Regions from separate parts of the Bacillus atrophaeus genome, predicted to be linked through region 2. Evidence: riboswitches for the same ligand, from Rfam matches in the RefSeq annotation. Region 2 holds a riboswitch; each other region holds the start of a gene.
What was found. Region 2 has a riboswitch for S-adenosylmethionine ahead of metK (methionine adenosyltransferase). Riboswitches for the same ligand answer to the same signal wherever they lie in the genome.
Positions count from the first base shown of each region.

Region 1: it holds a riboswitch for S-adenosylmethionine, as region 2 does, so the genes downstream of both, metE (5-methyltetrahydropteroyltriglutamate--homocysteine S-methyltransferase) here and metK (methionine adenosyltransferase) in region 2, are expected to answer to the same signal.
Region 3: it holds a riboswitch for S-adenosylmethionine, as region 2 does, so the genes downstream of both, mtnW (2,3-diketo-5-methylthiopentyl-1-phosphate enolase) here and metK (methionine adenosyltransferase) in region 2, are expected to answer to the same signal.
Region 4: it holds a riboswitch for S-adenosylmethionine, as region 2 does, so the genes downstream of both, AAHT65_RS12800 (bifunctional homocysteine S-methyltransferase/methylenetetrahydrofolate reductase) here and metK (methionine adenosyltransferase) in region 2, are expected to answer to the same signal.

Region 1 covers NZ_CP154443.1:2,739,570-2,746,883, reverse strand. Annotated here, with positions in the region: gene AAHT65_RS13975 (energy-coupling factor transporter ATPase) at 1-626, shown strand, start outside; gene AAHT65_RS13970 (CbiQ family ECF transporter T component) at 601-1,362, shown strand; gene AAHT65_RS13965 (STAS domain-containing protein) at 1,415-2,248, opposite strand; gene AAHT65_RS13960 (S8 family peptidase) at 2,496-3,455, shown strand; SAM riboswitch class I at 3,621-3,776, shown strand; gene metE (5-methyltetrahydropteroyltriglutamate--homocysteine S-methyltransferase) at 3,907-6,195, shown strand; gene AAHT65_RS13950 (histidine phosphatase family protein) at 6,395-7,021, opposite strand; gene AAHT65_RS13945 (nucleoside deaminase) at 7,155-7,314, shown strand, end outside.
Region 2 covers NZ_CP154443.1:159,138-166,451, reverse strand. Annotated here, with positions in the region: gene AAHT65_RS00915 (ABC transporter ATP-binding protein) at 1-556, opposite strand, end outside; gene AAHT65_RS00910 (ABC transporter substrate-binding protein) at 569-1,573, opposite strand; gene AAHT65_RS00905 (alpha/beta hydrolase family protein) at 1,744-2,517, shown strand; gene AAHT65_RS00900 (DUF2584 domain-containing protein) at 2,573-2,815, shown strand; gene pckA (phosphoenolpyruvate carboxykinase (ATP)) at 2,865-4,448, opposite strand; SAM riboswitch class I at 4,643-4,781, shown strand; gene metK (methionine adenosyltransferase) at 4,953-6,155, shown strand; gene asnB (asparagine synthase (glutamine-hydrolyzing)) at 6,301-7,314, shown strand, end outside.
Region 3 covers NZ_CP154443.1:2,781,400-2,788,713, forward strand. Annotated here, with positions in the region: gene mtnA (S-methyl-5-thioribose-1-phosphate isomerase) at 1-309, opposite strand, end outside; gene mtnK (S-methyl-5-thioribose kinase) at 316-1,509, opposite strand; SAM riboswitch class I at 1,618-1,772, opposite strand; gene AAHT65_RS14180 (carbon-nitrogen family hydrolase) at 1,867-2,646, opposite strand; partial or broken gene AAHT65_RS14185 (pyridoxal phosphate-dependent aminotransferase) at 2,744-3,938, shown strand; SAM riboswitch class I at 3,975-4,074, shown strand; gene mtnW (2,3-diketo-5-methylthiopentyl-1-phosphate enolase) at 4,159-5,376, shown strand; gene mtnX (2-hydroxy-3-keto-5-methylthiopentenyl-1-phosphate phosphatase) at 5,373-6,077, shown strand; gene AAHT65_RS14200 (methylthioribulose 1-phosphate dehydratase) at 6,035-6,664, shown strand; gene AAHT65_RS14205 (1,2-dihydroxy-3-keto-5-methylthiopentene dioxygenase) at 6,683-7,216, shown strand; gene AAHT65_RS14210 (YkvA family protein) at 7,252-7,314, opposite strand, start outside.
Region 4 covers NZ_CP154443.1:2,545,189-2,552,502, forward strand. Annotated here, with positions in the region: gene AAHT65_RS12785 (MFS transporter) at 1-264, opposite strand, end outside; gene AAHT65_RS12790 (GNAT family N-acetyltransferase) at 423-1,277, opposite strand; gene AAHT65_RS12795 (GNAT family N-acetyltransferase) at 1,291-1,731, opposite strand; gene AAHT65_RS12800 (bifunctional homocysteine S-methyltransferase/methylenetetrahydrofolate reductase) at 1,846-3,684, opposite strand; SAM riboswitch class I at 3,775-3,897, opposite strand; gene AAHT65_RS12805 (YajQ family cyclic di-GMP-binding protein) at 4,017-4,508, opposite strand; gene AAHT65_RS12810 (CvfB family protein) at 4,659-5,507, shown strand; gene AAHT65_RS12815 (hypothetical protein) at 5,760-5,993, shown strand; gene AAHT65_RS12820 (DUF3784 domain-containing protein) at 6,015-6,308, shown strand; partial or broken gene AAHT65_RS12825 (M4 family metallopeptidase) at 6,362-6,537, shown strand; gene AAHT65_RS12830 (DegV family protein) at 6,557-7,314, opposite strand, start outside.

The sequences.
Region 1 (7,314 bases), 1.7 Mb from region 2:
CACGGCTCTATAAACCGAAAAGCGGCGAAATTCGCCTGTTCGGCAAATCGCTTCATTCTTTTTCTGAAAACGAGCTGCGAAGGCAGATGGGATTTGTTTTTCAAAACCCCGAGCATCAGTTTGTCTCTGATACGGTATTTGGCGAGCTGGTCTTCGGACATGAACACCATAAGGGCGCAGGCGAAAAAGCGCATGATCTTTTGCGGCGTTTCGGCCTTGACCATGTTCTCACCCATCACCCCTTCGCTTTAAGCCAGGGACAAAAACGGCGGCTGAGCGTCGCCACTATGATGATGCACGATCTGAAGATTTTACTTTTGGATGAGCCGACCTTCGGGCAAGACGCGAAAACCGCTGCGGAATGTATGGAGCTGATTGAAAGCATCCAGGCGGCCGGAACAGCTGTTTTGATGATCACACATGATATGGAACTTGTCTCAGCTTTTGCCGACAACGTTCTTGTGCTTCACGACACAAAATTGGTTTATCAAGGTGCTCCGGCGCCGTTATTTTCAGAGCAGAATGAAATTATTCAACAAGCAAAACTGGCATGGCCGCTTCAATATGAATGGCTGCACCATAAACAGCAGGAGGAACATCATGAACCAGCAATTACAAACCATTAATCCGACAATAAAAGCTGCTGCTGTGTTTTGCTGTGTTGTGATGCTGTCGTTCATTTATAACCCCTACACTCCAGCATGTTTTTATGTGATTATCGTAGTCGGGGTTCTGTCCGCGGCACGAATTTCTCTGAAAAAATGGCTCCTGTTTACGATCCCCTTTCTGATTTTGGCAGCCGGGTGTATGTGGACAGCGGCGGTCTTCGGTAAAGTGCCGACGACCGCTGACAATTTTTTGTTTGAAGCCGGCCCTTTTGAAATAAACCGTGAAAATGCTTTGGTAGGCATTTCACTCGGTTTTCGTATTTTATGCTTTTCGGCCCTTTCCATGATGTTTATTTTCACGACTGATCCGATATTATTTATGCTCAGCCTTGTTCAGCAATGCAGGCTTTCACCGAAGCTTGCGTACGGCATTATCGCAGGTTTTCGTTTTCTTCCGCTGTTAAAAGACGAAGTTCAGATCATTCAGCAGACGCACAAAATCAGAGGCGGCGCATCCGGAAACGGACTGAAGGAAAAGCTCGCATCTATGAAGCGATATACGATTCCTTTACTGGCGAGCGCCATCAGAAAGGCTGAACGGACGGCAATTGCAATGGAATCTAAAGGCTTTACCGGCAGCCGGAATCGGACGTACTACAGAACCCTTACGGTCGCACCCCGTGATTGGCTGTTTTTCTTTCTGGTGCTTTTGCTGTTCAGCGTTAGCTTTTTTATCTCTTTATGCTTTTCTTGACGTGAAAAAACCACTATTTTTAAATAGTGGTTTTTTTTACATGGTGATTGTCTTATTTATCATAGTTGAGAGCTTGGGCAAGGTTGGCTTTGATCTTGATATTCGTAAAGTCAACCCCTAGCTGGACAGCCGTCTGGGCGATTTCAGGCCTGATTCCTGACAAAGTAGAGCTGACACCGATCAAAGTAAGCGCCTCGATTAATTTGAAAATTTGGTGAGCCACCATCGTATCCACAACAACCACACCTGAAAGGTCGATTAATAAATGCTCAACACGTCTTTTCGCACAGGCGTCAAGCGTATTTTCAAGTATGAATTTTGCCCGTTCGGTATCAATATCCCCTACAAGCGGAAGGAGAGCAGTTCTTTGGCTGAGAGTAATGACAGGGGAGCTTAAATCTAAAATCATTTCTCTCTGCGCATTTAATTGCTTTTTAGCATTTTTCTCAGCATGATCCACAAATGTATAGATCGTAAAATCAAATACCTTTACAATCAAATCAGCCCACTTCTTACTTTCCCCTTCTGCAAACTCAGATGAGTTCGATGCAACAAACGTGTCAAAATACTTCTTATATAATGTCCGGTTTCTCATAAATTCACGGATTACGTATTGGACTGGCGTATCTAAATGTTTCTGATCGTTTGTGAGTTCGATAACCCATTCTTGAAATACTTGAAGAAATTCTTTCTCAGGCTTAATATACATTTGGTTGAGATTTCTGTAAAACTCTTTATCCTGCTCAGTCAGTTCCTCAACCACAACTGGATCTTTTAAGGCATAGATAGAATCCGGATCGGTTTCTTCCATTGTGTCGATCCATTCTTTAGCCATTTGTTCAACATGGTCAGAAAAAAACGTAAATAATTTCTCATTCAGTTTCATTGCTTTGCTCCTTTCCCAAAAACTATTATAACCCGACAAAGAGCTGAATCCCAGCCATATCTATAGTCCTTCCTTAATTTGCTGTTTTTCTCTTAAAATACATTATTTTCAAAATATTTAGTTCATTTTCTTCTTTCCTCTATTTTCAAAATAATTCAAATGACTCTATCCGTCTCTACTTTATTTTCATATAATGGAAGCAACACCCTTGTATCCACTTGCAAGCATAAAAAAGGAGGGCTTTTTTATGAATGGTGAAATCCGCTTGATCCCGTATGTCACAAATGAGAAGATTATGGATGTGAACGAGCTTCCAGAGGGTATTAAAGTGATTAAGGCGCCAGAATTGTGGGAGAAAGGGTTTAAAGGGAAGAATGTGACGGTCGCTGTGCTGGATACCGGCTGCGATACGGAGCATCCTGATTTAAAAAATCAGATCATCGGAGGCAAGAACTTTACTGACGATGACGGCGGCAAGGAAGACGCCATTTCTGATTACAACGGCCATGGAACACACGTCGCAGGAACGATCGCCGCTAATGATTCAAACGGCGGTATCGCAGGTGTCGCACCGGAAGCAAGCCTTTTAATCGTTAAAGTTCTGGGAGGCGAAAACGGAAGCGGACAGTACGAGTGGATTATCAACGGCATTAACTATGCTGTGGAGCAAAAGGCTGATATTATCTCTATGTCGCTCGGCGGACCGAGTGATGTGCCTGAGCTGCAGGAAGCCGTCTCAAACGCCGTGAAAAACGGAGTGCTTGTCGTTTGCGCCGCCGGGAATGAAGGTGACGGAGATGAGCGTACTGAAGAGCTTTCTTATCCAGCCGCTTATAACGAAGTCATCGCCGTCGGATCTGTATCGGTCGCGCGTGAATCGTCAGAATTTTCAAACGCAAATAAAGAAATCGACCTTGTTGCTCCCGGGGAAAATATTTTGTCCACTCTTCCGAATAAGAAGTATGGAAAACTGACAGGCACTTCAATGGCCGCCCCCCACGTCAGCGGAGCGCTTGCTTTGATTAAAGGATTTGAAGAAGACGCGTTCCAAAGAACGCTGTCAGAGTCTGAAATTTATGCGCAGCTTGTGCGCCGCACTCTGCCGCTTCAATATTCAAAAACATTGGCCGGCAATGGATTTCTCTATTTGACCGCGCCTGATGCTTTATCGGAAAAAGCGGAGCAGGCACACTTATTGTCTCTATAGATTTATTTTTTCACGATAATATATTCGTTGGTAAGCCTTCTATCCTGTTTCAAACGTTGCCAAAAAGTTTGAAATGAATTTTCGAATTTTTATTGACAATGAATTTGAAAAGCTGTTAAGATTACCAACAAATGATTTAACTTTTCTAAAAATTAATAAGATTTTCTCTTATCGAGAGTTGGGCGAGGGATTGGCCTTTTGACCCCAACAGCAACCGACCGTAATGCCATTGTGAAATGGGGCGCACTGATTTTCGCGCCGAGACTTTTGTCTCTTTAAGGCACGGTGCTAATTCCATCAGATTTATCTGAGAGATAAGAGAGGCTGACGTTTGAATAAAAGCCTCTTTCTCTCTTGGGAAAGAGGCTTTTTTGTTTCTATTGTTAGGAAACCTCTTGGCCCCTTTTTAGCGGGGAAAAGAGTGTTTTATATAAAAGGAGGAAAAATAATAATGACAACGATCAAAACATCGAATCTGGGTTTTCCGAGAATTGGTTTAAACAGAGAATGGAAAAAATCGCTTGAAGCTTTCTGGAAAGGGAATAGCGACAAGGACACGTTCCTCAAACAAATGGATGAATTGTTTTTAACTGCTGTTAAAACGCAGATTGACCAAAAGATTGATATTGTGCCAGTTTCTGATTTCACCCACTATGACCATGTATTGGACACAGCGATCAGCTTTAACTGGATCCCAGAACGATTCAAACATATAACAGACGCTACAGATACATATTTTGCCCTTGCCCGCGGTATTAAAGACGCTGTATCAAGCGAAATGACAAAGTGGTTTAATACAAACTACCATTACATCGTTCCTGAATACAACAAAGATATTGAATTTCGTCTCACCAGAAATAAACAGCTTGAAGACTACCGCCGGGTTAAGCAGGCGTTTGGCGTAGAAACAAAACCGGTGATCGTCGGTCCTTACACCTTTGTCACGCTTGCTAAGGGCTACGAGCAATCAGAAGCAAAAGAGATTCAAAAGCGCCTTGTTCCGCTTTATGTCCAGCTTTTAAAAGAACTTGAACAAGAAGGCGTACAATGGGTTCAAATTGATGAGCCTGCGCTTGTGACAGCTTCTTCTGAAGATGTTTCAGCAGCGAAAGAGCTATATCAAGCCATCACAAACGAGCTTTCCGGCCTTAACGTGCTTCTGCAAACTTATTTTGATTCGGTTGATGCTTATGAAGAATTGATTTCCTACCCAGTCCAAGGAATCGGGCTTGATTTTGTACATGATAAAGGCCGAAACCTTGAACAGCTGAAAGCGCACGGCTTTCCGAAAGATAAAGTGCTTGCAGCAGGCGTGATTGACGGACGTAACATCTGGAAAACTGACCTTGACGAACGGCTGGACGCGATCCTCGCCCTTCTCAGCAGCACGGATATTAATGAGCTGTGGATTCAGCCTTCTAACAGCCTGCTTCATGTTCCCGTTGCGAAACACCCTGACGAACACTTGGAAAAAGATTTGCTGAACGGCCTGTCTTACGCGAAAGAAAAGTTAGCTGAGCTTTCTGCATTGAAGGAAGGCCTGCTGTCAGGAAAAGCAGCCATCAGCGCAGACATTCAACAGGCTAAAGCTGATCTGCAGGCATTGAAACAGTTTGCGACAGGTGCAAATTCCGAGCAAAAGGAAGAGCTTAATCAATTAACTGAAAAAGACTTCAAGCGTCCGATCCCGTTTGAGGAACGCTTGAAAATACAAAATGAATCATTGGGTCTGCCGCTTCTCCCGACAACAACGATCGGAAGCTTCCCTCAGTCTGCTGAAGTCCGGAGCGCACGCCAAAAATGGCGTAAAAGCGAATGGTCTGATGAGCAATATCAGGAATTCATCAACGCTGAAACAAAAAGATGGATTGACATTCAGGAAGAACTGGATCTCGATGTCCTTGTTCACGGGGAGTTTGAGCGGACTGATATGGTCGAATACTTCGGTGAAAAGCTTGCGGGCTTCGCCTTTACAAAATATGCCTGGGTACAATCATATGGCTCACGCTGCGTACGTCCGCCAGTTATTTACGGGGATGTTGAATTTATCGAACCGATGACGGTGAAAGACACAGTTTACGCCCAATCGTTAACATCCAAGCAAGTCAAAGGAATGCTGACAGGTCCTGTTACGATTTTAAACTGGTCATTCCCTCGGAACGATATTTCAAGAAAAGAAATCGCCTTCCAAATCGGTCTGGCGCTTCGTAAAGAGGTAAAAGCTTTGGAGGATGCCGGCATTCAAATTATCCAAGTGGATGAGCCTGCTCTGCGCGAAGGCCTTCCATTAAAAGAAAACGACTGGGAAGAATACTTGACGTGGGCTGCCGAGGCATTCAGGCTAACAACGTCTGCCGTGAAAAATGATACACAAATTCATACGCATATGTGTTACAGCAACTTTGAAGATATTGTGGACACGATTAATGACCTTGATGCGGATGTCATCACAATTGAGCACAGCCGAAGCCATGGCGGATTCTTAGACTACTTGAAAGACCACCCTTACCTGAAAGGACTCGGGCTGGGCGTATATGACATTCATAGTCCGCGTGTACCGCCGACTGAAGAAATTTACAAAATCATCGACGAAGCGCTCACTGTCTGCCCGACAGACCGTTTCTGGGTTAACCCTGACTGCGGATTGAAAACAAGACATCAGGAAGAAACCATCGCAGCACTAAAAAATATGGTCGAAGCGGCCAAACAAGCGAGAGCGAAGCAAAGTCAGCTCGTATAAAGATATTTGCCAGAAACCATCCGCTATTGACAAAAGCCAGGTCATTTATCATGATCTGGCTTTTGTCCGCCTTTCAGTGTGATTGATCGAGCGGACTTTCACAGGAGGTGTTGACAACGGCGTTCGGGCAGAGCCCCGTGCTTTAGCCGTTGGTCCTCCTTTCTATTCGAAATGCGGGGGTTTGTCGACATACTGTTTTCTATAGAGAGACAGCACTTTCCCGATGCTCCCCGTCCCCCTCTTTTTTAATAGTTATCGTTCCAGCCGCATCAATTGTTAATAGTGTCAATGACGTATCATGTATGTAAGAGGAATTCCACACCTCTGAGATTCCCCGCTTCTTCACAATATTCAGCAGCATTAAAATAAAGACAGAGTGGGTCACCAGCAGGACATTGCCTGACTGGTGACGGTCTGTCAGCATTTGGAGAGCACGTTTAACCCTTTGTTCAAGTTCCTCAAAGGTTTCCCCGTCTGCAGGCTGATATGCTGTCGGCTGATGAAAATAAGCGTGCAAGCGTTCAGGTTCTTCTTTTTCAATGTCTTCTTGCTTTTTTCCTTCCCATGTTCCAAGTGACATTTCTCTAAATAGATCTTCCTTTTCGAGCGGTACCTGACGATTGCCTAATATGGCTTTCGCTGTGTCTTCTGTTCGTTTGCTTGTACTTATGTAAACCTTTTGAAAGTCTGTATGTTTCAGCCGTTCTCCAAGGGCGCGGGCACGCCTTAATCCCTCTGCTGTTAAATCAGAGTCCTGCCAACCCTGCATTCTGTGCTCCGTATTCCATTCCGTCTGGCCGTGTCTGACGATATACAAAGATAACACCTTCTCCCTCCTCCTGTTTCTTATTGTAATAAATTTTCTAAAATGATTGTGTCTTTTTGCCTTTTTCGAGAATGTTCTTTCAATTTCATTTCGGCTATACTTATATTATTCGATCGACTGGAGGGGTTTTTGGATGAATCATAATGAGTTCTTGCAGCGTGCTGTCGAGCTGGCTGCTGAAGGGGTGAATGCCGGGATCGGCGGTCCTTTCGGAGCAGTTATAGTAAAGGACGGAAAGATTATTGCAGAGGGACAAAATAATGTGACAACAAGCAATGATCCGACAGCCCATG
Region 2 (7,314 bases):
TTTGATACTCCTTCAACGTGCGGAATACAAGGTTTTCCAAGCTCAGCTTCGTTTGAAAATCAAGTGCAGAAAATGGTTCATCGAGGAGCAGCAGACTGGGATTCGGAGCAAGCGTTCTGGCTAACGCCGCGCGCTGGCGCATACCGCCTGACAGTTCTTTTGGATATTTCTTTTCAACGTCATACAGTCCGAGTTCTGGCAGAAGACTGAGTGCTTCCGCCCTTTTTTCGTCAGTCAGTGTTTTCGCGATTTTTAATCCGAGGAGCACATTATCTTCAATTGATTTCCAAGGAAATAAATAATCTTGCTGCAGCATGTAGCCGATGTTGTGTTCTTTTTGGTTAGGTTCTTGGCCTTCTATCAGAACCTGGCCTTCCGACGGTGATATGATACCGGCAATAATGGAAAGCAGGGTCGTTTTTCCGCAGCCGCTCGGTCCGAGAAATGAGATGAAATCACCCTTCTCGGCATCAAAATGAATATCCTTTACCGCTGTGGTTTTTTCCTTTAAAGAGAAATAAGTATGAGTCACATGGTCAACATGTAAGAAAGACATGAATGGCGCCTCCTATTTTTCTGAGGTGACTTTTTTCGCAATTTTTGTATCTACAAGCTGGCTGTATGGAATATGCTTCGGCAGTTCTTCGGCTTGATCCATAATCATTTGGAGCTGCTCCCATTCCTTTTCATTAAGGAGAGGGTCTGTTGAAAATGAGTTCTGCTTTTTATAGCGATCAATAGACGCTTCGATGATCTCCGGCTCTGTATCGTCAAATTCGCTTTGAATGGCTTCTGCGATTTCCTTTGACGAATGCTTTTCCACCCACTGCTGCGCTTTATACACGGCGCGGGTGAATTTTTCCGCTGTTTCTTCATGTTCGGTCAGGTAGCTTTTTTTTGCCATAAACGTTGTATAAGGGACCCTGCCTGATTCTTCACCGAATGAAGCGACGATATGTCCGATGCCTTCTTTTTCAAAAAGGGAAGCGGTCGGTTCAAATAATTGGACATAATCACCCGTTCCGGAGGCGAATGCATTTGCGATATTCGCAAAGTCAATGTTCTGAATGAGGTCAACGTCTTTCTGCGGATCAATATTGTGTTTATTGAGTACAAATTCGCCCGCCATCTGAGGCATTCCGCCTTTTCGCTGTCCGAGGAAGGTCTTTCCTTTAACCATATCCCAGTCAAAGTTTTCAATATCTTCTCTCGCTACGAGAAAGGTGCCGTCAGTCTGAGTGAGCTGGGCAAAATTAATAACCGGGTCTTTGGCTCCTTGAGATTCCACATAAATGGATGTTTCAGACCCGACAAGCGCAATATCAGACCCGTTGGAAAGAAGTGACGTCATCGTTTTATCGCCGCCCCAGGTTGTGTTTACCTCGATATCCAGTCCTTCTTCTTTAAAAAAACCTTTTGAAACTGCAACATACAAAGGTGCATAAAAAATCGAATGGGTGACTTCAGCCACTTTGACCTTCGTCAGTTTTGCCTCTTGCTTGCAGGCTGACAGGGCAAAGATGAGAAAAGCGCTGCACACAATGGCACAGCCTGTTTGGATCCATTTGTTCACCGGGGTTAACCTCCTTATTCGAGCATCATATCAATATACTTTTTCGCTTTACATATCGTATGATGGGTATAAAAATGTGTGAATGCCCAGTGCACTCTCATAGGTAAAAGATCATTTATTTTTAAAGCACTGGAAAGAATAAAGAAAAAATGATGAAGGAGGCAGCAGATTTGCTAGTTGAGAAAAAAAGGTTCCCGTCTCCTAATCAGCATGTGCGTTTATATACAGTCAGCTATCTTTCAGACGGGTTAAAAGTGAAGGGATTGCTGGCGGAACCTGCGGCGCCCGGGATGTATGACGGCTTTTTATATTTGCGGGGCGGGATCAAAAATGTCGGAATGGTCAGGCCGGGGCGGATCATCCAGTTTGCTTCTCAGGGATTTGTGGTTTTTGCGCCTTTTTACAGAGGGAACCAGGGCGGAGAGGGCAACGAGGATTTTGCCGGAGAGGACAGGGAGGATGCCTTTTCTGCTTTTCGTCTGCTTCAAGAACATCCGAAAGTAAAGGCGGGCAGAGTCCATATTTTCGGATTTTCACGCGGGGGGATCATGGGTATACTGACTGCGATTGAAATGGGGAAAAGTGCCGCTTCTTTTGTGTCATGGGGAGGCGTCAGTGATATGTTCCTGACCTATGAGGAGCGGAAAGATCTGCGCAGAATGATGAAGCGGGTAATCGGGGGCACGCCGAAAAAAGTGCCGGAGGAATATGAACGGAGGTCGCCGTTTGATAAAACAAACCGCATTCAGGCGCCAGTGCTTTTGATCCATGGGGAAAAAGATCAAAACGTGTCCATTCAGCATTCCTACTTATTGGAGGACAAATTAAAACAGCTGCATAAGCCGGTGGAAACATGGTACTTCAGCGGGTTTACGCACTATTTTCCCCCGCAGCAAAACAGACGTATCGTACGGGAGCTCACACAATGGATGAAGAACCAGTGAGCGGACGGATTATGATATGATGGAAGAGAAAAAGAGAACGAAAGGGGTTTTCAATTTGGGAATGCCTGTTGAATTTAATACAATGATTGTAACGAAGGGTAAAGAAGAACGGATAGAGGAGAATATATTCCGGCTTGAGAAAGAGGGGTACCGCATTTATCCTCTCGATATTCCGATGGATGTACGGAAGACCAAGTTTGGCGAGAAGTCGGGAACGGCTGAAGTGCAAAAGCTTGAGTGGTCAAACGGCCGGACAGGCATTACATACAAACTGACTTCTCTGCATTCCACAAATTAAAGAAAAGGTCAAGAGCGAAACAAGCTCTTGGCCTTTTGAAAAGCAATCTTTAAAGGAGCGGACCGCCAGCTTCTGCAATCGCGCCTGTATGTGAGAATTTCTTGAAGTTTTCTTTGAATTCATTAGCCAGGTAAACTGCTTTTTCTCTGTACTCTTCTTTGTTTTTCCATGTTTTTTCCGGCTGAAGGACGTCATCAGGAACGCCTGGCACATGAACCGGACTATGAAGACCAAAGACAGTATCCGTCTTCATCTCTGCATTCTCCAATTCGCCTTCAATTGCGGCTCTGACCATTGCACGTGTGTAAGAAAGCTTCATGCGTTCTCCGACGCCGTAACCTCCGCCAGTCCAGCCTGTGTTGACAAGGTAAACCTGCACGCCGTGTTCATCAATCTTCTTCCCAAGCATTTCAGCGTATACATGGGCAGGCAGCGGCAAGAACGGTGAGCCAAAGCATGTGGAGAACGTGGTCTCTGGTGAAGTGACGCCCCGTTCGGTTCCGGCCAGCTTACTTGTATAGCCGCTTAAGAAATGGTACATCGCCTGTTCCTTTGTCAGTTTGCTGATTGGCGGGAGTACGCCGAATGCGTCGGCCGTCAGAAAAACAATGGCAGACGGGTGACCGGCAATGCTTGGTGACACGATGTTGTCAATCATATCAATCGGGTAAGCGGCACGAGTGTTTTCCGTATAAAAAGAATCATCGTAGTTTGCCTCACGCGTCTGATCATCTATGACGACATTTTCAAGCACTGATCCGAAACGAATCGCGTTGAAAATCTGGGGTTCCTTCTCCTCGCTTAAATGAATACACTTGGCGTAGCAGCCGCCTTCTATATTAAAGACGCCCGTATGGGACCAGCCGTGCTCATCATCGCCGATCAGCTTGCGGTCTGAACTTGCGGATAATGTTGTTTTTCCGGTGCCTGACAGACCGAAGAAAAGAGCGACGTCTCCTTCCCGGCCCACGTTGGCTGAACAATGCATCGGCAATATATTCCGTTCAGGCAGAAGGTAATTCATAATTGAGAAAATGGATTTTTTCATTTCACCGGCATATTCTGTCCCGCCGATTAGAATGGTTCGTTTTTCAAATGAAACGATGATAAATGTTTCAGAATGTGTGCCGTCCGTTTCCGGGTCTGCTTTAAAATGAGGCGCGGAAAGAATGGTGAACGGCTGTTCAGCGGTTTTTTTATCATTTGTTTCCGGTCTGATAAAAAGCTGTCTGGCAAATAAATTGTGCCATGCAAATTCATTTACGACAGTGATCGGCAGCCTGTATTTTTCATCTGCGCCTGCAAAACCTTCGAAGACGAACAATTCATCTCTTTCTTTCAGGTAGTTGACGACCTTTGTGTACAGCCGGTCAAATGCTTCTTCTGATATCGGCTGGTTCACAGAACCCCAATCAATCTTATCCTTCGTGCTTTGTTCCTGTACGATGAATTTATCCTTAGGAGAACGCCCGGTATAAGCGCCGGTTGTGGCCCTCACGGCGCCTGTCGATGTTAATGTGCCTTCATTTCGGGCAATTACTTTTTCGGTGAGCTGCGGAACGGATAAATTATGCTGCACGTTCGGACTTGTTAATAAGAGCTGCAAATCGGCGGTTAAATCAACTGAGTTCATAGAAACCTTCCTTTATCTTTTATTGTGTCTTGCCATTTGTAAAATAGTATAACACATTAATACCAATAGTCTATACTATTTGATGTTTTTTTGTGTGTGTTTTTGAAACGCACTTTTGAAATAAAGTCTGCTAATTCCTGTTTCTTGTTGACACCATAAACACTTATAAGATAAGATATTTTATTGAGCGGATACTCTTATCCCGAGCTGGCGGAGGGACAGGCCCAATGAAGCCCAGCAACCGGTTTCTCTTTAAAAAGCATGTGGAAACACATGTGGGACAACCAAGGTGCTAACCTGTTGCAAGGTTATTTATTCCTTGAGCGATAAGAGTGAAAGGCACACACAACCAACCCTTTCCTCAAGTGGAAAAGGTTTTTTTATTTCATAAATATGCCAATTAACATTCTCTAATATAAAGTATGACATTGTATAAGAGGGAGCGAGTTCCGTATCATATATAAAAGGCCTATCGGGAGGTCTTTTGCCAGGAGGAAGCAAATCATGAGTAAAAATCGTCGTTTATTTACATCAGAATCTGTTACGGAGGGGCATCCGGATAAAATCTGTGACCAGATTTCGGACAGCATTTTAGATGAAATTTTAAAACATGACCCTAATGCGCGTGTTGCTTGTGAAACGTCCGTTACAACAGGTTTAGTGCTTGTCAGCGGAGAAATCACAACATCCACGTATGTTGATATCCCAAAAACGGTGCGTGAAACGATCAAAGAAATTGGTTATACGCGCGCGAAATACGGATTTGACGCTGAAACATGCGCTGTTTTAACGTCTATTGACGAGCAGTCCGCCGACATCGCGATGGGTGTGGATCAGGCGCTTGAAGCCCGTGAAGGCACAATGAGCGATGCTGAAATCGAAGCGATCGGTGCAGGAGACCAAGGCTTAATGTTCGGTTATGCGTGCAACGAGACTAAAGAGCTTATGCCGCTTCCGATTTCATTGGCGCATAAATTAGCGCGCCGCTTGAGCGAAGTACGCAAAGAAGATATTCTTCCTTACCTTCGTCCGGACGGAAAAACTCAAGTAACTGTGGAATATGATGAGAACAATAAGCCGGTCCGTATTGACGCGATTGTTATTTCAACACAGCATCACCCTGAAATTTCGCTTGAGCAAATTCAGCGCAATCTTAAGGAGCACGTCATTAATCCTGTCGTTCCTGAGGAATTAATTGATGAAGAAACAAAATACTTCATTAACCCGACAGGACGTTTTGTAATCGGCGGACCTCAAGGAGATGCCGGTCTTACAGGACGTAAAATCATCGTTGACACGTACGGCGGCTATGCACGCCACGGCGGCGGCGCGTTCTCAGGTAAGGACGCAACGAAGGTAGACCGTTCAGCGGCATACGCAGCTAGATATGTAGCGAAAAACATTGTGGCAGCGGGTCTTGCGGATTCTTGCGAAGTGCAGCTTGCTTACGCTATCGGTGTTGCGCAGCCGGTTTCCATATCCATTAATACTTTTGATTCAGGAAAAGCTTCTGAAGAAAAGCTGATTGAAGTTGTACGCAATAACTTTGATCTGCGCCCGGCCGGCATTATCAAAATGCTTGATCTGCGCCGTCCGATCTATAAACAAACGGCTGCTTACGGTCACTTCGGACGTCATGATGTTGACCTTCCGTGGGAGCGTACAGATAAGGCTGACCAGCTTCGCAAAGAGGCTTTAGCAGAATAATTATATAGCCGCTTACTTATAAGCGGCTTTCCCTTTTTTCATTAGGCCCAGGTTTATTTTTTTACATAACAGTGAAACGATTTAATATCCGGTGCGTCTATAAAGAGGGATTTCATCATGAAAATAATAATATGGAGGCAATAATATGTGTGGATTTGTTGGAGTTTTTAACAAGCATCCATTAACTCAAACCGCAGATCAAGAAGAACTTATCAAACAGATGAATCAGATGATCGTTCACCGCGGTCCTGATAGTGATGGGTATTACCATGATGAGCATGTCGGATTCGGATTCAGACGGCTCAGCATTATTGATGTAGAAAACGGCGGGCAGCCTTTATCATATGAAGATGAAACATATTGGATTATCTTTAACGGAGAAATCTATAACTATATTGAACTGAGAGAAGAGCTTGAATCAAAAGGATACCAATTCAACACAGATTCAGACACAGAGGTCCTTCTTGCGACATACCGTCATTATAAAGAAGAAGCCGCTTCAAAATTACGCGGAATGTTTTCTTTTCTGATTTGGAATAAAAATGATCATGTCTTGTACGGCGCAAGAGACCCATTTGGCATTAAGCCGTTATATTACACAACGATCAATGATCAGGTTTATTTTGCCTCAGAGAGAAAAAGCTTAATGGCTGCTGAAAGCCATATTCAACTGGATACTGAGGCACTTCAGCAGTACATGTCGTTCCAATTTGTTCCTGAACCTGGCACGCTGGACGTGAATGTGAAAAAGGTAGAGCCTGGACAGCAGTTTACGATTCGCCCGGAAGGCGATATCACCTTTAAAACGTATTTCAAAGCGCATTTCAAGCCTGTTCAATCTTCAGATGAAGATAAGCTTGTCAAGGAAGTAAGAGACGCGATTTTTGATTCTGTTAAGGTTCATATGAGAAGTGACGTGCCAGTCGGTTCTTTCCTTTCAGGAGGGATTGATTCTTCCTTTATTGTATCCGTTGCTAAAGAATTTCATCCGAACTTGAAAACATTTTCTGTCGGATTTGAACAGCAGGGGTTCAGTGAGGTTGATGTTGCGAAGGAAACGGCAGCTGCACTTGGCATAGAAAACTTCAGCACCGTTATTTCTCCGGAAGAATATATGAACGAACTGCCGAAAATTGTCTGGCATTTTGATGATCCGCTT
Region 3 (7,314 bases), 1.7 Mb from region 2:
CGCCCAAAACAGGTTAACGGCTGTCGGTCTTGAGCTGTTTAAATAATCCTTGATCGGAGCAAGCTTCTGGCGGAATTCAGAAACATCTGCCGCTTCTATATCTTTAGCAGCAAGAGCGAGTCCGAACGCAGCGGTAATTCCGATTGCCGGAGCGCCTCTCACCTTCAATGTGACAATAGCGTTAAAAACATCCTCTTTCGTTGTCAGTTCAAGATATTCAGTGACATCGGGAAGCTTTTGCTGGTTTAAAATATGAATATATGTTTCTTTCCATTCTACTGAACGGGGACCTGTAAATTGAGTGCTCATCATTCATCATTCCTTTAGATGTTGCTTAAATTGTTTAAGAACATCGGTAATTGTTTTCAGCTGCTCGCGTTTTTCAACAAGCACCGCGCCGATTTCTAGTGCAAGCCTTTTTCTTTCAATTCGTTTATCAAATGGCACGATGGTGTCAAGATCTGCAACGTGCGCCAGCCCGATTGTGCGGCGGATCAGCTCACAACCGGCAAAGCCGACAGCATCTGAAAAAATGTGTGCCAAGGTGTCTTCAAGATATCCGTCTATTTTCGAGTATGCTTCAAGGCTGTCTTTTTTCCACGCCTCACTGAATGTTTGCTTGAATGTATCCCATACGATATTTACATGTTCATACAGAGGCTCTCTTGCTTCTACTTCGCGGCCGAGTGCGTTTAATAAGAGATTTGCGATGAATTGTCCGACATCAAAGCCGATTGGTCCATAAAACGCAAACTCAGGATCAATCACCTTTGTTTCTTCTTGGCTTGCAAAAATACTTCCTGTATGAAGATCACCGTGAATCAAGCTTTCCGCCGACGTTAAAAATAATTGTTTCAGCTTCGCCGCTTCTATTTTTAAACTATTGTTTTGCCACAGTTCCTCTGCATAGGGGCGAAGTTCTTCTTCAAAATCATTTGTGTCGTTGTCAAAGAAAGGATCTGTAAACACGAGTCTTTCAGTTATGTCGCAAAGCTCAGGGTTCGTAAATTGTTTTACCAGCTGTTTCTTTACTTGCGGTTTAAGCGCGTAATTAGAGGAGTAGAAAAGAGTTTTCCCTAAAAATTCTCCCATGTGTGCCGACAGACTCGGAAAATTCTTCCCTTCTAGTAATCCTTTTCTGGCGATCTGCAGATGAGACAGGTCTTCCATGACGGTAACCGCCATGGCTGTGTCAGAATAATAGACTCTGGGCACAAGATGAGGCACATGTTCTCCTTGGCGGATCAGCGCGCTGCTTTCAATTCTCGCCCGGTCGATCGTTAACGGCCAGCTTTCGCCGACTACTTTTGCATAAGGGACGGCTTGCTTAATAATCAGTCCTCTTTCCTTTTCTTGATCATACACGTGAAAAACATAATTTAAATTTCCGTCGCCGATTTCTTGGCAAGTCAATGTGCTTTTACTTGGAAATAAGCCGAGCTTAACCGCCAATGCAACAGCGGAGCTTTCATTTAACGTTTCATACAATGGTGTTGTGGTTGCTGCCATGATTATTTACCCTCCAATATGAATAGCTGTTTATGTAATGCGGGGGGATGGCCAATAAAAAAAGCCTCCTTCTCTGGAGAGAAGGAGGCTAACAGACACGTTTCGCCTCTCTTATCTCTCAGATAAATCTGATGGAATTAGCACCGTGCCTTAATGAGACTAACGTCTCGGCGCAAAATCTGTGCGCCCCATTTCACAATGGCATTACGGTCGGTTGCTGTTGGGGTCAAAAGGCCAATCCCTCGCCCAACTCTCGATAAGAGAAAATATTCACTTGTCTTGCAATTCGAATTAATCAGTTGATGAAAATGTTAACAGGTGCTTCGTTTATTTGTCAACAACTTTTGTTGTGCAATATTAATATAAATCTTTTCGAAGGTCTGCGAAAACGGGAATCTGTTTCCGTACGGCTTCACTTTCTTCTATATCAACCTCTGCCCGTACAGCACCTTCTTCCTTAGAGCCCTCTGCTAAAATACGGCCCCACGGATCAATAATCAGGCTGTGGCCGGCAAACTCATTGTCGGGGTTTGACCCGGTGCAGTTGCAGGCCGCGATAAAGCATTGGTTTTCAATCGCTCTGGCAATAAGAAGGCTTTTCCAATGGTCGAGGCGGGGCAGAGGCCATTCCGCTGAAATAAACAACAGGTTTGCGCCCTTTGTCGTATGCTTTCTAATCCATTCTGGAAAACGGATATCGTAGCAAATCAGTCCCGAGCTTTTGACGCCGTCAAGTTCAAAATAACCATCAGCCGAGCCGGCCGATAAATAAAGGTGTTCATCCATCAGCTGGAACAGATGGGCTTTGCTGTACTCTTTAACGATCTTTCCTTCTTTATCCGCAATGTACATCGTATTATAGATATGGCCGCCTTTTCTGACGGCGACAGAACCGGCGACTAGGTGGACACCATGCGTTTTTGCGGTCTTTTTCAGCCAGCTTTGAGCAGCGAGACCGTCATCATCCGCTAACAGGTCAAGGTTTGTCAGATCGTAGCCGGTCGTCCACAATTCAGGAAGAACGAGAACATCGGCGTGTTTACTTTCTTTTTCGATTAAAGATTCAGCTTTTTTTATATTTTCTGAAGGATTACCGTATGCAATATCAAATTGAAGACAGGATATGGTCCATTTCACCTCTGCAGCACCTCCAAGTTTCCCTTTACTTTTTATATATAACCATATATGATGATGGACTATCATTTCAAGAAATTTTTTTAGAAGGTGAAAACAGATGAAATTTGAACATTCTCACGTGTTAACACAGCTTCCCGAACAGTTTTTTGCTTCTTTAGTCAAAAAGGTGAACAAAAAACTGCAAGAAGGGCACGACGTCATCAATTTAGGGCAGGGAAATCCTGATCAGCCGACACCGGATCATATTGTCGAAGAAATGAAAAACGCGATCGCAGACCCAGAGAACCACAAATACTCATCATTCCGCGGCTCCTATCATTTAAAAAAAGCAGCAGCGGCATTTTATCAAAGAGAATACGGAGTGAAAGCAGATCCGGAAAGTGAAATTGCCATTTTATTCGGCGGAAAAGCGGGGCTTGTCGAGCTTCCGCAATGTTTATTAAACCCAGGGGACACCATTTTAGTTCCCGATCCGGGCTATCCAGATTATTGGTCGGGGGTTGCGCTTGCTAAAGCCGAAATGGAAATGATGCCGCTTATAGAGGAGAGGGGGTTCCTGCCTGATTACAGCCGCCTTTCCTCTGACGTAAAGGAAAAAGCTAAGCTGATGTATTTGAATTATCCGAATAATCCGACAGGAGCCGTTGCTACTTCGGATTTCTTTGAAGAAACGGTCAGCTTGGCTAAAGAAAACGGCATCTGTGTCGTTCATGATTTCGCATACGGCGCAGTTGGCTTTGACGGGCACAAGCCATTAAGCTTTTTACAAACTGAAGGGGCAAAGGACATTGGCATAGAAATCTATACATTGTCTAAAACGTATAATATGGCGGGCTGGCGCGTCGGATTTGCCGTCGGTAATGCATCTGTGATTGAAGCCATTAACCTTTATCAGGACCATATGTTTGTCAGTCTGTTCAAGGCGACACAGCAAGCGGCAGCGGCGGCTCTCTTATCAGACCAAACGTGTGTGGCTGAACAAAACGCCATGTATGAGAGCAGACGGCAGGCGTGGATTACAGCCTGCCGGGAGATCGGATGGGATGTCACGGCTCCGGCGGGATCATTTTTCGCCTGGCTTCCGGTGCCAGACGGCTATACCTCCCAGGAATTCTCGGATTTGCTGCTTGAGAAAGCCAATGTTGCCGTTGCCTCTGGAAATGGGTTTGGAGAATATGGAGAGGGCTATATTCGAGTCGGTTTATTAACGAGCGAGGAACGTCTTAAAGAAGCGGCCTCCCGTATCGGCAAACTGAATCTTTTCAATAAAAAGCATTGACAACACACTTTAATGATGGGATAATTCAAAATAATTTATAAAATCTATATTCTTATCAAGAGCAGGCAGAGGGACAAGCCCGATGAAGCCCGGCAACCGACTTGTAAAGCACGGTGCTAATTCTTGCAGCAAGCGCTGAGAGATAAGATTCGGACATAAAACGAAGCCTCTTCAGACGCAATACGGTTTGAAGAGGCTTTTTATATGTGTTCTTTGAGGAAAGGAGTTCAACCATGAGTGAATTATTGGCAACATATCTCCTGACAAATCCGGGGTCTGATTGTGAAAAAAGAGCAGAACAGATTGCGACAGGGCTGACTGTAGGCTCATGGACGGATTTACCCCTGCTGAAGCAGGAACAGCTGCAAAAGCATAAGGGGCGGGTCGTAAGCGTTGAGGAGAAAGAAGGAGCTCTTGAATCGGAAAAACAAGCGGTCATTACAATTGCTTATCCGGAAATTAATTTTACATACGACATTCCGGCGGTGCTGACGACTGTGTTTGGCAAGCTGTCACTTGACGGGAAAATCAAATTAACCGATCTGGAATTTTCAGAAGGTTTTAAACAAAGGCTGCCAGGACCGAAGTTTGGCGCTTACGGTATTCGCAAGGCGCTGGGCGTGTTTGAAAGACCGCTGTTAATGAGCATTTTTAAAGGGGTCATAGGAAGAGATCTTGAAGATATTAAAGATCAGCTGAGACAGCAGGCACTCGGCGGAGTGGACTTAATCAAGGATGACGAAATTTTCTTTGAAACAGATCTGGCGCCCTTTGAAACACGGATCACAGAGGGCAGGCAAGTGCTGCGTGAAACCTATGAACAAACAGGGCATAAAACGCTTTATGCGGTGAACCTGACGGGAAGAACGGCTGACCTTAAGGATAAAGCAAGGCGTGCAGCTGAGCTTGGAGCGGACGCGCTGTTATTTAACGTCTACGCTTACGGCTTGGATGTCATGCAGAGCCTTGCCGAAGATCCTGAAGTTTCTGTTCCGATTATGGCCCATCCGGCAGTCAGCGGAGCGTTTACATCATCACCCTATTACGGATTTGCACACGCTCTCCTGCTGGGGAAACTAAACCGCTATTGCGGTGCGGATTTCAGTTTATTCCCGTCTCCTTACGGGTCAGTTGCGCTTCCGAAAGAGGATGCTCTCGCTATTCATGATGAGTGCGTGAGAGAGGATTCTTTTCAGCAAACATTTGCCGTACCGTCAGCGGGCATTCACCCTGGCATGGTTCCGCTCCTGATGAAGGATTTCGGCATTGATCATGTGATTAATGCGGGAGGAGGCATTCACGGTCATCCAAACGGCGCCCAAGGCGGAGGTAAAGCATTCAGAGCCATCATTGACGCCGTGCTTGAAGCGCAGTCGCCGGATGAAAAAGCGGAGCAGTGCAATGATTTGAAACTTGCTCTAGATAAATGGGGAAAGGTTGATGCTGTATGACCAAAAAACCGCTCATCATTTGTGATTTTGACGGAACGATCACAATGAACGACAACATTGTCAGCATCATGAAAGAATTCGCCCCGCCGGAATGGACCGCCTTAAAAGACGGTGTCCTGTCAAAAGAAGTAACAATTGAAGAAGGAGTCGGGCAGATGTTCAGCCTTCTTCCGAGCAGTATGAAAGAAGAGATTACAAGATTTGTGTTACAAGATGCAAAGATTCGGAATGGCTTTCGTGAATTTGTATCATTTGTCAACCAGCACGAGCTTCCGTTTTATGTCGTAAGCGGGGGAATGGACTTCTTTGTTTATCCTCTTCTTGAGGGAATCGTAGACAGAGACCGTATTTATTGCAATCATGCATCCTTTGAAGACGAATATATTCATATCAAATGGCCTCATTCCTGCGACAGCCTTTGTACAAATGGATGCGGATGCTGTAAGCCTTCGGTTATCCGCCAGCTTTCTGAAAAAGCTGAGTTTGTCATTATGATTGGTGATTCAGTGACTGATGTGGAAGCTGCCAAATTGTCTGATATTTGCTTTGCGAGAGACTACTTATTGAATGAATGCGTTCAATTAGGGTTACAGCACCTTCCTTACCAAGACTTTTACGAAGTGAAAAGCGGCATCGAAAACATCGGGGAGGTAAAAGCATGGATACAAAACAACAGCGTTGGCGTGAACTTGCCGAAGTAAAGCGTGAACTGGCTGAAAGAGACTGGTTTCCGGCAACAAGCGGAAATCTGTCCATTAAGGTTTCTGATGTTCCCCTGACATTTCTCGTCACAGCGAGCGGCAAGGATAAACGGAAAGAAACGGACGAAGATTTTTTACTGGTAGACCTGAACGGAGAACCTGCCGAAAGCGGACATTCATTAAAACCGTCGGCGGAAACCCTTCTCCACACGTATTTATACAAAAAAACAGATGCGGGCTGCTGCCTGCATGTCCACACACTTGATAATAACGTAATTTCTGAGCTTTACGGCGATGACAAACACATTACGTTCAAAGGCCAAGAAATTATAAAAGCGCTTGGCTTGTGGGAAGAGAATGCGGAGGTGACGGTGCCGATCATTGAAAACGCCGCGCACATTCCGACATTGGCAATGGATTTCGCAGCCTGCGTTTCCGGAGATTCCGGAGCGGTTCTTATAAGAAACCATGGCATCACAGCTTGGGGAAAAACCGCTTTTGAAGCAAAAAGGGTGCTGGAAGCATATGAATTTTTGTTCAGCTACCATTTAAAATTAAAAACACTCCGGGACCAGCTGGTGAGATAAAAAAAGGAGGAAAAAACAGTGGCAACAATCAGAATACAGGATGAGGCAAATACAATCATTGAGAATCAAGAGGAAGTGGCAAGCTTTTTAGACAGTCAAGAAGTCATCTATGAACAATGGGATATTACGAAGCTTCCAGAACAGCTGACAGAAAAATACGACTTGTCCGATGAAGAGAAACAGCAGATTCTTGACACTTTTGATGCCGAGATTCAAGATATTTCCGCCCGGCGCGGATATAAAGCGCAGGATGTAATCTCCCTATCCGATGCAAATCCGAAACTCGATGAGCTGCTGCAAAATTTTATAAAAGAACACCATCATACAGATGATGAAGTTCGTTTTATCGTAAGCGGCCACGGCATATTTGTCATTCAAGGCAAAGACGGCACCTTTTTCGATGTCCGTTTAAACCCTGGAGATTTAATCTCAGTTCCTGAAAACATTCGTCATTATTTCACTCTTCAAGAAGACCGTAAAGTTGTTGCCGTCCGAATCTTTGTCACGTCAGAGGGCTGGGTTCCAATTTATGAAAAGGAAAGTATACAGTAATAGAAAAAACCCCGTTTTTTACAAACGGGGTTTTTTTAGTTCAAGGACTGCCATTGCTCATATAAGGAGATTTCCTTTTTTAATAGCGTCCAGATGAT
Region 4 (7,314 bases), 1.9 Mb from region 2:
TTGGTGGAAAAAACCGGCGATTAATCCGCCTATCCCGTACAGAAATAAGCAAGGAATAATAATTTTCTTACGGGAAAAACGATCTGCGAGGTAGCCGACAATCGGTATAAAAACAGCTGCGGTTATCGAAAAAACCGTTATGACAAGACTGACTTGAAATTGAGATAAATGAAGTTCGGATTTCATTTGCGGTAAGATCGGGATTAACATGGAATTACCCAGTGTTAAAATGAGCGGTATAGAACCGATTGCCACAATAGTCATCACATTAGGTTGTTTTGTTTGTGCCACCAAGGCTCACTCCTTTTCTTGTTAGAATGTCCTTGATGTATCGGTTTATTCAGAAAAGATTAACGCTCAGTCATATGTAAAAAACCGAATACGGAATGGACCGTATTCGGGCATTTATCATGTATTTTGAATCAGCCGAGTCCTTGTGACGTAACGGCGACTAAGTGTCCGTTTCGTTCCGGAAAAGAGCTCTTTTGAAGAACCATCAGCGGCGATTCAGTATCTCGTACAAACCCCATGGCCGCCAGATCAAGATCGATACAGCGGTAGTCTCCGGAAATATCAATTCGAATCCGTCCTTGCTTTCCATCCGCAAGCTCATTGATTAACAGAGCCGCACATTCTCTGGAAGGTGCGATTAAAGGCCCTATTCTCAAGCTGTCCGGCGTCTGGCGGGAAAGTCCGTACCCGACAATGCTGCCATCTTTGTTTTTGACAACGGAACATTCTAAACAGCCGGAAATGAGCTGCTGAAGCAGGCGTTCTCTGCCTGTTCCGAAAGCCGCCCGGTCTGTTTTTGTTAAAGCCTGAAAATCCTTTGGCTGAAAAGGTGCAATGTCTATATCAGAATCCGCTGTGTGAGGCAAAAAGCGGTCACACACATACTTATAAATGGAACTGATTTGCTGAAATCCGGCTTTTTGATAAAGCGGCAGGCCTTGCTCGGTGGCGACAAGCATAATCGGAATGGTATCGTTTAGTTCGCCGATGCATGCTTCCACCATCTTTTTGCCGAGACCGGCCCCTCTGAATTCTTTTTGTACGATCACAAGGCCAAGCGAAGCAAAAGCCCCGTATGAAAAAATGCCGGAGCAAGAAAGAAGAGTTCCTTTGCTGTCCTTATAACCAAAAAGGCGTCCGTTTTGCAGCAAAAGCTCCAGCTCCCGCTCATCATAACCCGGCCAGCCTGCGTGCCGGCACAATGCAAACAGGCCAGGCACATCTTTTTCTGTTAAAACGGAAAGCGCAGCATCACTCATTGGCATCATTATCACCGTCTTACTTGAGTTTTTTATACATTACAATATGAGGTCCGATACCAGGGAGATCAAATGGATCACCAGTATCCTTCCAGCCAAGCTTTTCGTAGTACCCTTGCACGTGGCATCTGGCGTTGCACCATACCGTTTTTGCCCCCATATCGGCAAGCTTCTGTTCAGCGCGAGTGACAAGCGTGCTTCCGGCTCTCTGCTTGCGGTATCCGGCAAGCGTCGCCATTCCCCTCATCTGATAGGATGGGCCAGCTTCAATCAAGGGATGATCTTGGCGATAAAAAGAAGCTACGCTGATCAGCGTTCCGTCAAAAAAAGCGCCGAGGTGAAAGCTGCCTTCCTCTTTGTCTCGTTCATATTTACATTGTTCTATCGTTTGGTGCGGACGCAAGATCATATGTCTGATTTCATAAGTATCTTCTGCTGAAATTTCATTGACAAGAATCATGATATCCTCCTTTTACTAATGGTTTGAAGAGAAGGGGAGACACCTCTTTATATTATCACCTGCCATCCATAAAGAGGAGGGCCGCCTGATTTATTCAGGCAGCCCTTTTCACGTTTAGTGCAAAAACACATTCTCGCGCTTTTCGTCTTTTTTCTGAATATAGGAAGTAAGCTCCGCCGTTAAGTCAGACCGGAGGAAAGGCGTGATCAGATAAACTCCGTTAAACAGCTCACATGCCGTATCGAGAAGAGAGCGGGCGATGGCGAGGCCTTCCGCTTTTTGTTTTTGCTTATCTTCACCGGCAAGCGCCATTTTCTCGCGAATGGAATCCGACAGTTTGATGCCGGGAATTTCATGATGAATAAATTCGGCGTTGCGGCTGCTGGTTAACGGCATAATGCCAATGTAAACAGGCGTCTTGAGATGCTTGATTTCGTTATGGATGTCGACAAGCTGCTGCTCTGAGTAGACTGGCTGTGAGATAAAATAATCGGCGCCGCAATCGATTTTTTTCTCAAGCCGTTTCACCGCTTTGTCAAGGTGGCGGACGTTGGGATTAAACGCCCCGGCGACAGAAAAATTGGTCTTTCTGCCGAGCGGTTTCCCCGATAAGGAAAGCCCTTCATTGAATTGCTTGATCAGCCTGATTAAATCAAAGGATGTTAAGTCATAAACAGATGTGGCCCCCGGAAAATCACCGATTTTAGAAGGATCGCCTGTAACCGCCAAAATATCGTTTAAGCCTAAAGTGTCGAGCCCCATTAAATGTGACTGCAAGCCGATAATATTTCGGTCTCTGCATGTTATATGAACGAGAGATCTGATATCCATCTGCTGCTTCAAAAGCGCTCCGCAGGCAACATTGCTGATTCTCGGAGTCGCGAGTGAGTTATCGGCAAGCGTCAGCGCCTCTATTCCGGCTTCTTTTAATTCGCTTGCAGCGGAAAGGAATTTCTCAAAGTTCAACTTTTTCGGCGGATCAAGCTCTACGATTATTGACCTTTTTTGAGAGGCGATTTCATCTAATCCCGGCTCGGTCCGCTCGTGCTGAATGGAGATGGTTTCCTGCGCTCTGACTTTCACTTCTTTTTCCGTAATAGGCTCAAGGCCGCCGACTGCATCTGCCATGGCCCGAATGTGGCTCGGGGTTGTGCCGCAGCAGCCTCCAATAATCCGTGCGCCTTGTTTTCGGAATTCAATGGCGCTGTTTTGGAAATACGTATCATCTGTTTCATACACAAGCCGTCCTTCTTCTAGGGATGGCAGGGAGCTGTTAGGATAAACGGATAAAAACGCATCATCAAAAATCGGCACCTCGGTGAGCGCTTCAATCATATGATAAGGGCCGAGCCGGCAGTTAATGCCCGTCACATCAGCACCAAGACCGACAAGCGATCGAAGAGCTTCCGATAGAGGCGTTCCGTCTTGAAGCACCCCTTGTTCATGCATCGAGACATTCAGTACGATCGGCAAATCCGTTTCCTTTCTGGCAATTTTTAAGACTTCCTGTGCTTCTTCAAGATCATAATAGGTTTCCAAAAGGAGTCCGTCCGGCTCTTCGTGCAGCAAAAGATAAAGCTGTTCCCGAAAGCTTCTTTTAATTTCCTCAAGGCTGTACGCATTTTTGTTAAAGGTGCGGATGCCGCCCATCGTTCCGAGCACATACGCTCCGCCAGACGAGGCACGCGCGATTTTGACGGCTTCTTTATTGATTTTTTTGGTTTCATCTTCAAGTCCGTGCCGGGATAATTTGATATAGTTGGCCCCGTATGTATTGGTTTGAATAATATGTGCGCCCGCCTGAACATACGCTTCATGAATTCGTTTGATTTCCTCCGGCTTTGACACATTCAATTCTTCAAAGCATCTGTCAATGCCATATGAATAAAGAAGCGTCCCCATAGCGCCGTCTCCGATTAATACCTGATGTTTCAAATCTTCTAAAAGTCCCATTGTCTGCCTCCTTCATAACATTCAGCAAGGAAAAAAGAGAATTAAAAAAAGTCCTCTTAAGAAGAAGACTTTATAAAAGATTTGTCTATCTTCTTATCTTCCAAGCTGTTCAAGCTTGCTGGATTTAGCACCTTGGTCATGACTGCGAATGCAATCATTACACCGGTTGCTGAAGCTTCTTCGGGCCAGTCCCTCAGCTTCTCTTGATAAGAACAATGATTCAGTTTTTAATTGAGCAAATGAAATCCGGAATTCCCCAAAAAGAGATGAGGAATTTTCCTTTCTCCAAATTTACCGAAAATATAGACAATAATCAATAGCAAATGTAAAATTTATCGGAAATTTATAAATTGAACGTCAATCGGCAGGTCAGCACCGCGGACGGCAGACATAATCTGCTGAAGATCGTCCTTGCTTTTTCCGGTCACCCGTACCTGATCATCCTGGACTTGGGATTTCACTTTCAGACCTGAGTTTTTAATGATCGTGTTGATTTTTTTGGCGTTCTCTTTATCGATCCCTTGAACTAGCTTCGCGCGCTGTCTCACAGTGCCGCCGGAGGCATTCTCGATTTTTGAATATTCGATGTTTTTGGTCGGAACATTTCTTTTAATGAGTTTGCCTGTGAGCACATCCTTAAGCTGGCTCATTTTGAATTCATCATCGGAAACCAGAACGAGATCCTCTTTTTCTAACGTAATGTCGCTTTTACTGCCTTTGAAGTCATAGCGGGTGCCGATTTCCTTCAATGCAATCTGAATTGCGTTTTGGACTTCCGGGAATTCAACCTTGGACACAATATCAAAAGAACTTTCTTTTGCCATATGAAAACCTCCATAACATTTAACTTATGTGTTGATTATAGTAGAATAAAGAGAAACTTCCAACAGAACAAAGAATCAATTTGGGATGATTGGAAAAAAATAAGGAACAACATCCGCCAAAAACATAAGCGGAATAGGAAGGACGATAGCATGAGACCAGGGCAGCAATTAACCTTGAGTATAGATCACCAAACAGATTTCGGTTACTTTTTAACCGACGGAGAAGACACGGTTCTCTTACATAACAGTGAAGTGACAGAGGATATAGAAGAAAGAGACGAAGTAGAGGTATTCATCTACGTTGACCAGCAGGAAAGGCTTGCGGCAACGATGAAAATACCGGTCATCAGCGCCGAGCAATATGGATGGGTAGATGTAGTGGATGCAGTAGACGATATGGGCGTGTTCGTCGATGTCGGCTTATCTAAGGACGCGCTTGTCGCAACAGAGCATCTTCCTCCGTACGAATCCGTGTGGCCGCAAAGAGGGGACAAGCTGTATTGTATGCTGAAAGTGACAAACCGCGGACGCATGTTTGCAAAACCCGCGCCGGAGGACATCATCAGCGAGCTGTTTACTGAAGCGTCAGAAGATATGATGAATAAAGAGCTGACAGGAACGGTGTACAGGCTTATCGCTTCCGGTTCTTTCCTGATCACAGACGACGGCATTCGCGCCTTCATTCACCCTTCTGAAAGAAAAGAAGAGCCGAGACTCGGATCAAGAATCACAGGACGGGTGATTGAAGTGAAGGATGACGGGTCGGTGAACATGTCGCTTCTCCCGCGGAAACAGGATGCGTTGTCAGTAGACGCCGAGCAAATCCTTACTTATATGAGAACGAGAAACGGCGCCATGCCATACGGAGACAAGAGCGACCCGGAAGATATCCGCCAACGCTTTCAGATGAGCAAGGCCGCCTTTAAACGGGCGCTCGGACACTTGATGAAGAATAACAAGGTCTATCAGGAAAACGGCTGGACATATGAAAAGCAATAAAGTAGAGAGCAGGCTGCCAGAGAGCAAGCCTGCTTTTTTTGCGGTGAATATATCCAATTGAGTATGGTCTCCAAGTGCCGAGGAGTCCGGACAGGATTTGGGGAATACTCCGCGAAACGCTCCATGCTTTACTAACCTCATGAAAAAACAGCAGAACATAGAGCGTTATGCAGAGGAACTATATACAGAGCTGAAGAATATGTCTGATGTAGAAAGAGAGAATGCAATCGGGGAAATGAGGGTCGCGTATTTGTGAAGAATGACAAAACAAAGGCCGAGAAACTCCCAAATGTGATTTCTGAGGAATTTTCGCAGCCGAAGGAGTTTGCTGAAGCGTTATTGGGCGTGAGGAACAACGGGACAATCGTCTATTTCTGTCAGAAAAAACAAAATGAAATCTCAAAAAGAGATCATCGTTATAGCAAATCTGGCAGCGGTTTAGTTGGTGTTGTAGCTGTGCCGTTTTTTTTCTTTTTTGAATTTTAAGTAACACGGGGAGGCCGTAACATGGATTTAAGCATCAATTATCTGTTAACGATCATTTCGCTTCTTTTCTTTTGGATAGCCTATTATGTAGGAATAAAAAAACAAACTTGGATACTGGCCGGTTTTAATGAGGCGCGTATCCGTGACAAGGATAGGCTGGCAAGAATTGCAGGCTGCTTTTTCTTGAATTCCGGTTTATTTATTCTGCTGAACAGCTTTATCGCATTTCCCGGACAGGAGCAGCTGATCCCGCCGCTCATTTTGGCATATGGGGCCGGCGTCATTATTTACGTGAATAAGAAATTAGTAGAATAGCGGCAGCCTAATAGGAGGATGTTTATACGCTGAATGTTGGGAGCGAAGCCTAAGAGCAAATTTATTATCGGGCGTTAAGTTTTTATGTAACAGCATCCCAGATTCTTAGTATGAGGAAACAAGCAGCTATCGAGGCGGCCAATATTTGTACGGTGAAGGTTCAAAGCAATCTGCTTCGGTCCTGCATGCATATAAGAGAAAAGTAAAAAACCGGCAGTCCTTATCATAAAGCTTACCGGTTTTGTTGTTTATGATTTACTTGAGAAAAAAATCGCCAGCGTTCCCGGACCGGAATGGGAGCCTACGGCCGATCCGATCGTATGCATGATAATCTCTTTCGGATGAAAGGCGTCTTCAATCAGCTGTTTCATTTCAAGCGCGGTGTCTTCGTTATCGGCGTAGCTGATGCCGACTGTCTGCCCGCTCCAATTGTCTCCGCGTTCGGCCATTACTTCAATGATCCGCTTTAACAGCTTTTTTTTGCCTCTGATTTTTTCTAACGGAATAAGTTTCCCGTCCTCCATGTGCAGAAGCGGTTTAATATTTAAAAGCCCGCCTACAAAAGCGGAGGCTTTGGAAATTCTGCCGCCTCTTGCAAGATAAGTTAAATCATCCACAGTGAAAATATGCTCAAGATGAGCGCAAAAGTCCTTTACAGACGTTTCAATTTCTTGTATTGTATTTCCGTCGACACAGAGCTCTTGCGCGTATCGCACTGCAAGACCGTATCCTAATGAAGCGCATTTGGAATCAATGATCCGCAAATCAAAATCAGGATATTCTTCCTTTACTTCATTTGCCATCATCACAGCGGTCTGATAAGTGCCGGAGAGCCCAGAGGAGAAAGCGACATAGAGCGCAGGTTCTCCTGTTTCGGCGAATTGCAGAAACGTGTTTTTAATCGTCTGCGGTGACGCTTGGGAGGTCTTGGGAGCTTTCCCGTTTTTCATTGCCTCCAATACTTCATTCGCCTGAATCGTTACCGCATCTTCATATTCTTTGTCAT